Regions from separate parts of the Streptomyces durhamensis genome, predicted to be linked through region 1. Evidence: riboswitches for the same ligand, from Rfam matches in the RefSeq annotation. Region 1 holds a riboswitch; the other holds the start of a gene.
What was found. Region 1 has a riboswitch for guanidine ahead of IO33_RS0102360 (DMT family transporter). Riboswitches for the same ligand answer to the same signal wherever they lie in the genome.

Region 1 (4,591 bases):
CAGGCGTACTACGGCCGCGACGCCGCCGGCCTCGACCCGGCCCGCGCCGCCTACCTCGCCGCGCTCGTCAACGCGCCCAGCGAGTACGACGTCGTCGCCCACCCCGAGAACAAGGCCGCGGCCCTCGCCCGCTGGAACTACGTCCTGGACGGCATGGTCAAGAAGGGCTGGCTCAGCGAGTCCGAGCGCGCCGGCATGAAGTTCCCCATGCCCAAGGAGCAGACGGTCTCCACCGGCCTGACCGGTCAGCGCGGCTACCTCGTGGAGGCGGTCAAGCACTACCTGACCACCAACAACATCCTCACCGAGGACCAGCTCGCCGCAGGCGGCTACCGCATCACCACCACGATCCAGAAGAACAAGCAGAACGCCTTCGTCAAGGCGGTGAACGACCAGCTGATCTCCAAGCTGGACAAGAAGAACGTGACGGCCGACAAGTACGTCCGCGCGGGCGGCGCCTCCGTCGACCCGAAGACCGGCGAGGTCGTCGCGATGTACGGCGGCATCGACTACGTGAAGCAGTACACCAACGGCGCGACCCGCGGTGACTTCCAGGTCGGCTCGACGTTCAAGCCGTTCGTGTTCACCTCGGCGGTGCAGAACGGCTCGACCACCCAGGACGGCCGCACCATCACCCCGAACACCATGTACGACGGCACCAACGAGCGCCCCGTACAGGGCTGGAGCGGCGGCACCTACGCCCCGCAGAACGAGGACCAGAAGTCGTACGGCCAGATCACCGTCACCAAGGCGACGGACCTGTCCGTGAACGCCGTCTACGCGCAGATGGCCGTCGACGTCGGCCCCAGCAAGGTCAAGGAGACCGCCGTCGACCTGGGCGTCCCCTCCGGCACCCCGGACCTCCAGCCGTACCCGTCGATCGCCCTCGGTACCGCCACCGCCAGCGTGCTGGACATGGCGGAGTCGTACGCGACGCTCGCCAACCACGGCAAGCACGGCACGTACACCTTGGTCGAGAAGCTCACCAAGAACGGCTCGGACGTGGTCAAGCTGCCCGAGCAGTCGGTCAAGCAGGCCGTCAGCCGGGAAGCGGCCGACACCACCACGTCGATGCTGCAGAGCGTGGTCGACAACGGCACCGCCGTCGCCGCGCAGGGCGCCGGCCGTCCCGCGGCCGGCAAGACCGGTACCGCGGAGAACGACACCGCCGCCTGGTTCGCCGGCTACACCCCCGACCTGGCCACCGTGGTCTCCGTCATGGGCCAGGACCCGGTGACCGCCAAGCACATGCCGCTGTACGGCGCCCTCGGCCAGCCCCGTATGAACGGTGGCGGCCCGCCCACCCAGATCTGGGCGCAGTACACCCGTAACGCCCTCAAGGGCACCCCGGCCGGCGACTTCGACCTGCAACTGCAGCAGGGCGCCGACGAGCCCCAGCCGCCCAGCTCCACCTCCTCGGCCCAGCCGGGCACCACCGGCGGCCAGAACGACGGCGGCACGACCGCGACCCCGACCGGCGGCGGCACCGCGACCCCGTCCGGCGGCGGCACCACCGGTACCCCGACCGGCGGCGGCACCCCCACCGGCGGCACCCACACCACCGGCGGCGCCACCACGACCGACGGCGGTGGCACCACCACCGGCGGGGACACGACCGGCGGGGGCACCACGGGCGGGGACACCACCGGCGGGGACGCAACCGGCGGCGACGCGACCGGGGGAGGAACGGACACGGGCGGCGGCACCGACGGCGGCGGCACGACGGGCACCGCCGCCGGCGCGGGAGGCGGCCCCCTCACCTGACGCCCGCCCGCCTAGTGACCGCTGGTCGCCTTCAGTCCCACCACGGCGACCAGCAGCAGACACACGAAGAAGATCCGGGCGGCGGTGACCGGCTCACCGAGCACCACCATGCCGAGCACCGCCGCACCGGCCGCCCCGATGCCCACCCACACGCCGTAGGCGGTACCGATGGGCAGCGACCTCGCGGCGTACGACAACAGGAGCATGCTGGCGACGATCCCGGCACCGGTGCACACACTGGGCACCAGCCGGGTGAAACCGTCCGTGTACTTCATCCCGATCGACCAGCCGACTTCCAGCAGTCCGGCGACGATCAGCAGAACCCAGGCCATGACAGGCACCTCCGAGACGGATGACGACTCTCTTGCGGTGCGTCGTCTTTGCCTTCATCCCGGTACGGCGCGTCTCGTCGGGCTCACTCCCGAACATAGCAAAGGCAGTGCAAAAGGGGCCGGTGACGATGGTCACCGGCCCCTTTTGCACTGCCGAAAGACGGGCGGACCCGTTTAACGGGCGGACCCGCTCACAGGTACAGGCCCGTGGAGTCCTCCGACCCCTCGAAGCGGTCCGCGGCCACGGCGTGCAGGTCCCGCTCGCGCATGAGCACGTACGCCACCCCACGCACCTCCACCTCGGCCCGGTCCTCCGGGTCGAACAGCACCCGGTCGCCCGGCTCCACGGTCCGTACGTTCTGCCCCACCGCGACGACCTCGGCCCAGGCCAGCCGCCGACCGACCGCCGCGGTGGCGGGAATCAGAATGCCGCCCCCCGACCGCCGCTCACCCTCACCGGTCTCCTGCTTGACCAGAACCCGGTCGTGCAGCATCCGGATCGGGAGCTTGTCGTGATGGGGGGTGCTGTGCTGGTTTCTGTTGGCGCTCACGCCTCGAACCTACCTGTCCTCGCCCTGCCCGTACCCGCCCGGGTCAGTCCTTGCGCCGCCGGGAGCCCACGGTCAGCAGCCCGACCACGCCGACGGCGAGCAGCGCCACCGGCACGACCCGCTCCAGCCGCAGGTCGCCCTCCGCGTCCACGAACTGCGCCCGCACCTCGCTCACCACGCGATTGACCTGGACGTACGCCCGTCCGACCGTGTGATCGAGATGGGCGACGGCCTTGGCCTTGGCGTCCCCGACGATCGTCTTCGGATGCACCCGCACCCCGATCTCGTCGAGCGTCTCGGCCAGCACTTCGCGGCGGCGCTTGATGTCCGCCTCGATCTGCGCCGGGGTTCTGGTGTCCGACGTGTCCGCCACCGTACGGCCTCCGAAGTCTCCTGATGCTGTCCCGGACAGTCTGTCAGCTTCTGCTCCCGGCGCACCGCAAGGCCCCCCGGTTACCCTGGCCCGATGAGCGAGCGACTCCAGCCGGGGGACGTGGCCCCCGCCTTCACCCTCCCGGACGCCGACGGCAACGAGGTGTCCCTTGCCGCCCACAAGGGCCGCAAGGTCATCGTCTACTTCTACCCGGCCGCCCTGACTCCCGGATGCACCAAGCAGGCCTGCGACTTCACGGACAACCTGGAGGTCCTGGCCTCCGCGGGCTACGACGTCATCGGTATCTCCCCGGACGCCCCGGAGAAGCTGGCGAAATTCCGCGAGAAGGAGTCCCTGAAGGTCACGCTGCTGGCCGACCCGGAGAAGAAGGTCACCGAGGCCTACGGCGCCTACGGCGAGAAGAAGAACTACGGCAAGACGTACATGGGCGTCATCCGCTCCACGGTCGTCGTGGACGAGGACGGCAAGGTCGAACGGGCCCTCTACAACGTCCGCGCCACGGGCCACGTGGCAAAGATCATCAAGGACCTTGGCATCTGACCAACGGGTCCCGCTGCCCGGCCGCTAGCATGGCCGGGCAGCACCGAGCGGCCGTGGTGGAATTGGCAGTCACGCTGGGTTTAGGTCCCAGTGGGGTAACTCCCGTGAGGGTTCGAGTCCCTCCGGCCGCACCAGAGTTCAGCCGAGCAGCTCCCGCACCACCGGCACCAGCGCCCGGAACGCCTTCCCCCGGTGGCTGATCGCGTTCTTCTCGTCCGGGCTCAGCTCGGCGCAGGTGCGGGTCTCGCCCTCCGGCTGGAGGACCGGGTCGTAGCCGAAGCCGTTCGTGCCCGCCGGGGCGTGCCGGAGGACGCCCCGGAGCCGGCCCTCGACCACCCGTTCCGTGCCGTCCGGCAGGGCCAGGGCGGCGGCGCAGGCGAAGTGCGCCCCGCGGTGCTCCGGCGCGATGTCGGCGAGCTGGGCCAGCAGGAGGTCCAGGTTGGCCTTGTCGTCGCCGTGGCGGCCGGCCCAGCGGGCGGAGAAGATGCCGGGGGCCCCGTTCAGGACGTCGACGCACAGGCCCGAGTCGTCGGCGACCGCGGGCAAGCCGGTGGCCTGGGCGAGGGCGTGGGCCTTGAGCAGCGCGTTCTCGGCGAAGGTGACGCCTGTCTCCCTGACGTCGGGGACATGGGGGTAGGCGTCGGCGCCGATCAGCTCGTGGGGGAGACCGGCCTCGGCGAGGATCGCCCTCAGTTCGGTGATCTTTCCGGCGTTACGGGTGGCGAGGATCAAGCGGGTCATGCCCGCCAGTATTCCTCGCCCGCCGATCACGGATCCCTCCGGCCCGAGCCCGCTCCCGGCGCGCCCGGCGGTTTCGGCCGCGCGCCCGCCGGCTACAGCTCCGCCTGCCCGGCGCCGCCCAGCGTGCTCAGGTCGAAGACCTCGGCCATCCTGCTGAAGCCCAGGTCGCTGGGGTGCAGGTGGTCACCGGAGTCGTAGTCGGGGCGCAGGCGGCCGGGGGCGTAGGGGTCGCGGAGGGCCTTGTCGAAGTCGACGACGGCGTCGTACAC
Region 2 (4,591 bases), on a different contig from region 1:
CCGCCAGCAGCCCCTCCGGCTTCCGCGGGTAGGCCCGGAGCACCGCCGACACGTCCCTCGCCGTGGCGACCACGCTGTGCCCCCGCTCCAGCGCCTCACGGGTGATCTCCGCGCCGAGTCCACGCGCCGCACCGGTGACAAACCACACGCTCATTGCTCTCCCGAGTTCCGATCGCCTGATGGGCCAACAGCTCGACGCTAGAAGCTAGAGTCGGGTCTAGATCAAGCGCTGTGTGACGGGGGTCGCTCATGGATCTGAGCATCGGTGAGGTGGCGGAGCGCAGTGGGCTGAGCGTTCACGCCCTGCGGTTCTACGAGCGGGAGGGCCTGTTCGCCAACCCGGTGCGCCGCCTGTCCAACGGCCGTCGGATCTATCACGAGGAAGATCTGGAATGGCTGGCGATCTGCACGAAGCTGCGCTCCTCCGGCATGCCACTGGCGATGATCAGGCAGTACATCGAGCTGGTCCGGCAGGGCCCGGGCAACGAGCATGAGCGGCTGGAGCTGCTGCGCCGCCACGAAAGCCATGTGGAGGGGCGGATCCGGGAGTTGCAGGAGAGCCTGGCCGTGATGCGGTACAAGGTGAGGATCTACGAGGAGCATGTCGCCCGCGGTGAGGCCGACCGGCTCTGGAATCCGTCCCACCCGGATGCCGCCCGGACCGACTCTCACCAGGAGTGCCGTCCGCCGCAGGGCGCGTGACGGTCCCGGCGGTCGCGGAGTCGTGATGGTCGCTCGCAGGACGGTCCGGCCGTTGTCGGTGCGGTCCGCTCTACTGTCCGCCATGGAGCTCACCCAAGCGAACGTCAGCGACCTGCTGGCCCGGCTCGGCCCGGTGAACGACTGGATGTACCTGCCCGGCGACCTGGATCTGCAGGAACTGACCGACCTGCTCGGCGGCAGGTACGGCGCCTCGCGCACCCTCGTCCTCGACGGCTTCACCGATCCGACGGCCGACGAGTCCAGGGGCGCGGCCCTCCTCGTCCCCTTCGAGGACCGGGCCGTGACCATACGGGCGTGGGCGTACGGGGACCAGTGGGTCGGTACGGGTACGGCGCGGGACGCGGAGGGGATCGTGCGGCCGGTGCTGGTGGTGGCTCACCGGGAGGTGCCCGCGGAGGTGCCCGCATCCTCGGCGGTCGCTTCGGACGAGGACGTCGACTGGACGGAGCGGCTCGTCCGGATCACCGGGTGGACCCAGCCCGCCCAGCGGCCCGACGTGGACTGGGCGGAGGCGGAGTCCCGCCTGGGCACCGCGCTGCCGAGCGACTACAAGCGCATGGTCGAGACGTTCGGCAAGGGTGCCTTCGACGGATTCCTGGACCTGAACCAGGTGCCGTGGACGGATTTCCGGGAGGACGGCCTGTTCGTCTGGGCGAGCACGGAGCACGAGAACCTGTACTGCTGGAGGGCCGACGGCGACGACCCCGACCACTGGCCCGTGGTGATCCGGTCCTGCGACGGCGAGGACGTGCCCTTCGACTGCCAGACCGCGGAGTTCGTCTGCCGCATCCTCACCGACCCGCACCACCCGTTCACGATGGCCTGTTTCTTCGACACCCACTGGTTCATGAACTACCGGCAGAGCAGCTGAACCGCACCGCCGGCGGCATCCGCGGCCAGGCCGGCCGGCGCCTTCGGACGAGGAGAGGGGCCGGTCAGCGCCGTGGTAGCGTCACCGCGGAGGCGCACAGGTGCCTGCCCCGGACGAGATGTGCGCCGTACCCGGCCCGCCAAGACGACGCACTCGTGGAGGCGTCATGGACACGGGCAGCGCTTGCATCGACTTCGCCGGCCGGGTTCCCCCGTCCCGCGGGCTGGACGTCCGCTGGATCCACGGCTCGCCGTCGGCCAAGCACAACACCGACCCGGACATCCAGGTCCACGCGTACGACGAGCACACGTACATCCTGCGGCAGAACATGGCGATCGACTACGAGGCGCCGTTCCTGTTCCTGCTGTTCGGAAACGCCCGGGCGGTGTTGATCGACACCGGCGCCACCGCTTCCGCCGCGTTCTTCCCCCTGCGCCGGGTGGTCGACGAGCTCATCGACGGCTGGCTCACCCGAAACCCCCGGCAGGGGTACCACCTGCTGGTGCTGCACACCCACCCGCACGGCGACCACATCGCGGGCGACGGCCAGTTCGCCGACCGCCCCCGCACCACGCTGGTCGGCGCCGACCTCGCCACCGCCTGGAGCTACTTCGGATTCGACGAGGATCCCACCGGTGTGGCACGCGTCGATCTGGGAGGCCGCGTGGTCGAGTGCCTCGCCACCCCGGGGCACCACGAGGCGGCGGTCACGTTCTACGACCCGTGGGCCGGGTTCCTGCTCACCGGCGACACGGTCTATCCCGGCCGGCTCTACGTCCAGGACCGGTCCGCCTTCGCCCGGACCATCGACCGCTTGATCGAGTTCTCCGAACGCCGACCGGTCACCCACGTTCTGGGCTGCCATATCGAGATGACCAACGCACCGGGCGTGGACTACCCGGTGCGCACCACCTACCAGCCCGACGAGCCACCCCTCCAGATGACCACCGCTCACCTGCACGAGATCCGCGCCGCGCTCGACGAGACCGGCGCCCGGCCGGGCCGACACGCCTTCCCCTCGTTCGTCATCTGGCCGGCCGAGTAGCCGCCGTACGACGGGGCCCTGCCTGGCGTCGTCAGGTGCGAGGTGTCCGCCGGCGCCAGAACTGGTCGGTCCAGGGGCCGTACTCCTCGACCTCGATCAGCGTTTCGTAGTCCCGCAGGCCTCACGGGGCGGGACGCCGCTGACCGAATGGGTCAGCAGCTGCGCCCCGTTGGTCCCTGCGGCGGCGAGATGACGTACCCCGGCACCTCGCACCAGAAGCGAGCCACGCGCTCGGGTTCCGCGCAGTCGAAGGTGACTTGGAAGTGCCTGATCAATGGCAGGGGCTGTGTCAGCTGGTATTGCTCTGCCCATGAGGCCTCAACGGCGACAGAGAGTGAGTCGACGCCACATACGGTCGATCTATTGCGGAAACCTGTAAGAGCGGGGTTAAATCGCCGAAATTCATTCGGATTAGGATGTATTAGACCGATATGGATCACACGGTCCGTATGCGATCACATCCAGCCCAGTGAACAGCCGAGCGATGAGCGGAGGCGAGAGTCGGCCGTGGTGAACACCAGAGGAAGCGATGCGCATGACATCGGCTCGTCCACGCCCCCCACTCCCCGTCCGCTGCACCAGCCGCGAGGACTGCGGACCATACAGACCCTGCGCCCCTTGGAACGCCACCGCATGCGGATGCGGCTGCTCGACGCCGTGGACGAGGACCGGCACGATGTCGAGGTGCTGCTGACCGCGCTCCAGCAGGCCGTGGCCGAGGTGCAGGGTCTGGGCGGCATGGTGCATCTCCCCGGCGGTGGCATGAGCGGCATCCTCTACCTGGTCGCCGACAGCGGCCTGCCGGAGTCGATGACCCGGCCCTGGCTGATCATCCCGGCACGGGGCACGGCGCCGCCCAGCACGGCCGCCCGCGACGACACCATCGCCTGGCAGCCCGACCTGGCCCCGCCCGACCCGGTGCCCGGCCGGGACCCCGCCGCCCTGTGGCCTTCCCGGCTGCCCGCCGGGATGGGTCACCTGGCCGTCCCCGTTCCGGGCGGCGGCCGGCGCCGCGGCGCGCTGTCCGTCCTCTTCGCCCGGGGTGACGAGCCCGGGGCCGCGGAGTGCGCGTTCCTGAACGAGGTGGCGGCCTGGATGTCCGGCAGGCTCCGGTCGTCCGGGATCCTCAACCCGTCCCCCGCCCTGCTGCGCGCCCTGGAGAACGGTCCGGGGCCGCGCAAGACCGCACCCGCGTGGGACGTGGAAGGGGTGCCCTCCCTCACGTACACCTGGGACCTGCGCACCGGCGAGCTGACCTCCGACCGGCCCGTCGAGGAGGTGCTGGCCGGCATCGATCCCGCGGTGATGACCGGCGGCATCGAAGCGTGGGCGGAGCTGATCCACCCGGACGACCTGCCGAGGGCGGTAGCCGGTTTCGACACGGGCATCCAGCTGCGCGGCGGCTTCCAGAACGAGTACCGCGTACGGCGCCAGGACGGCACGTACCTCTGGATCGAGGCCCGTGCCCGGACGGTCACGAACGAGGAGGGGACGCCGGTCAAGGTGATCGGCACCCTCCGGGACAGCAGCGAGACGCACGCCGCCGCCGAGTCGGTGGGGCGGGCCCTGCGGCACATGAGCGACGGCTTCGTCTCCCTGGACACGGACTGGCGCATCGGATTCCTCAACCAGGCCGCCGAGCGGCTCCTGGGCGCCGCGGGGGATGTCGCCGGAGCAGTGCTCTGGGACCTTCCCGCGGTACGTGCCGTACCGGGGCTGGAGGAACGCTGCCGGGCCACGGCGGCCGAGGGCCGGCCGGCCGGATTCGACGTACCGGGGCCGGACGGGACGTTCTGGTACCACCTGCGGCTGGTGCCGGTACCGGAAGGCCTCACGCTCTACATCACCGACACCACCGAGCGGCATCTGCGCGAGGCCGAGCGCGCATCCGCGGAGCGGGCGGCCGAGGAGCGGGCGGCCCTGGTGCAGCGGATCACACGGGAGCTGGCGGA

Region 2: linked by a shared signal. The riboswitch ahead of IO33_RS0132120 (MBL fold metallo-hydrolase) and the one ahead of IO33_RS0102360 (DMT family transporter) in region 1 are both predicted to bind guanidine.

The regions. Positions count from the first base shown of each region.
Region 1 is NZ_JNXR01000002.1:146,038-150,628, forward strand. It holds gene IO33_RS0102355 (transglycosylase domain-containing protein) at 1-1,764, shown strand, start outside; gene IO33_RS0102360 (DMT family transporter) at 1,776-2,096, opposite strand; guanidine-III (ykkC-III) riboswitch at 2,133-2,201, opposite strand; gene IO33_RS0102365 (GroES family chaperonin) at 2,288-2,647, opposite strand; gene IO33_RS0102370 (DUF3618 domain-containing protein) at 2,691-3,020, opposite strand; gene bcp (thioredoxin-dependent thiol peroxidase) at 3,114-3,581, shown strand; tRNA gene IO33_RS0102380 (tRNA-Leu) at 3,629-3,715, shown strand; gene rdgB (RdgB/HAM1 family non-canonical purine NTP pyrophosphatase) at 3,720-4,322, opposite strand; gene IO33_RS0102390 (SGNH/GDSL hydrolase family protein) at 4,415-4,591, opposite strand, start outside.
Region 2 is NZ_JNXR01000026.1:47,364-51,954, forward strand. It holds gene IO33_RS0132105 (oxidoreductase) at 1-154, opposite strand, end outside; gene IO33_RS0132110 (MerR family transcriptional regulator) at 250-702, shown strand; gene IO33_RS0132115 (SMI1/KNR4 family protein) at 785-1,594, shown strand; guanidine-III (ykkC-III) riboswitch at 1,681-1,748, shown strand; gene IO33_RS0132120 (MBL fold metallo-hydrolase) at 1,761-2,639, shown strand; partial or broken gene IO33_RS50640 (VOC family protein) at 2,819-2,920, opposite strand; gene IO33_RS0132125 (SpoIIE family protein phosphatase) at 3,258-4,591, shown strand, end outside.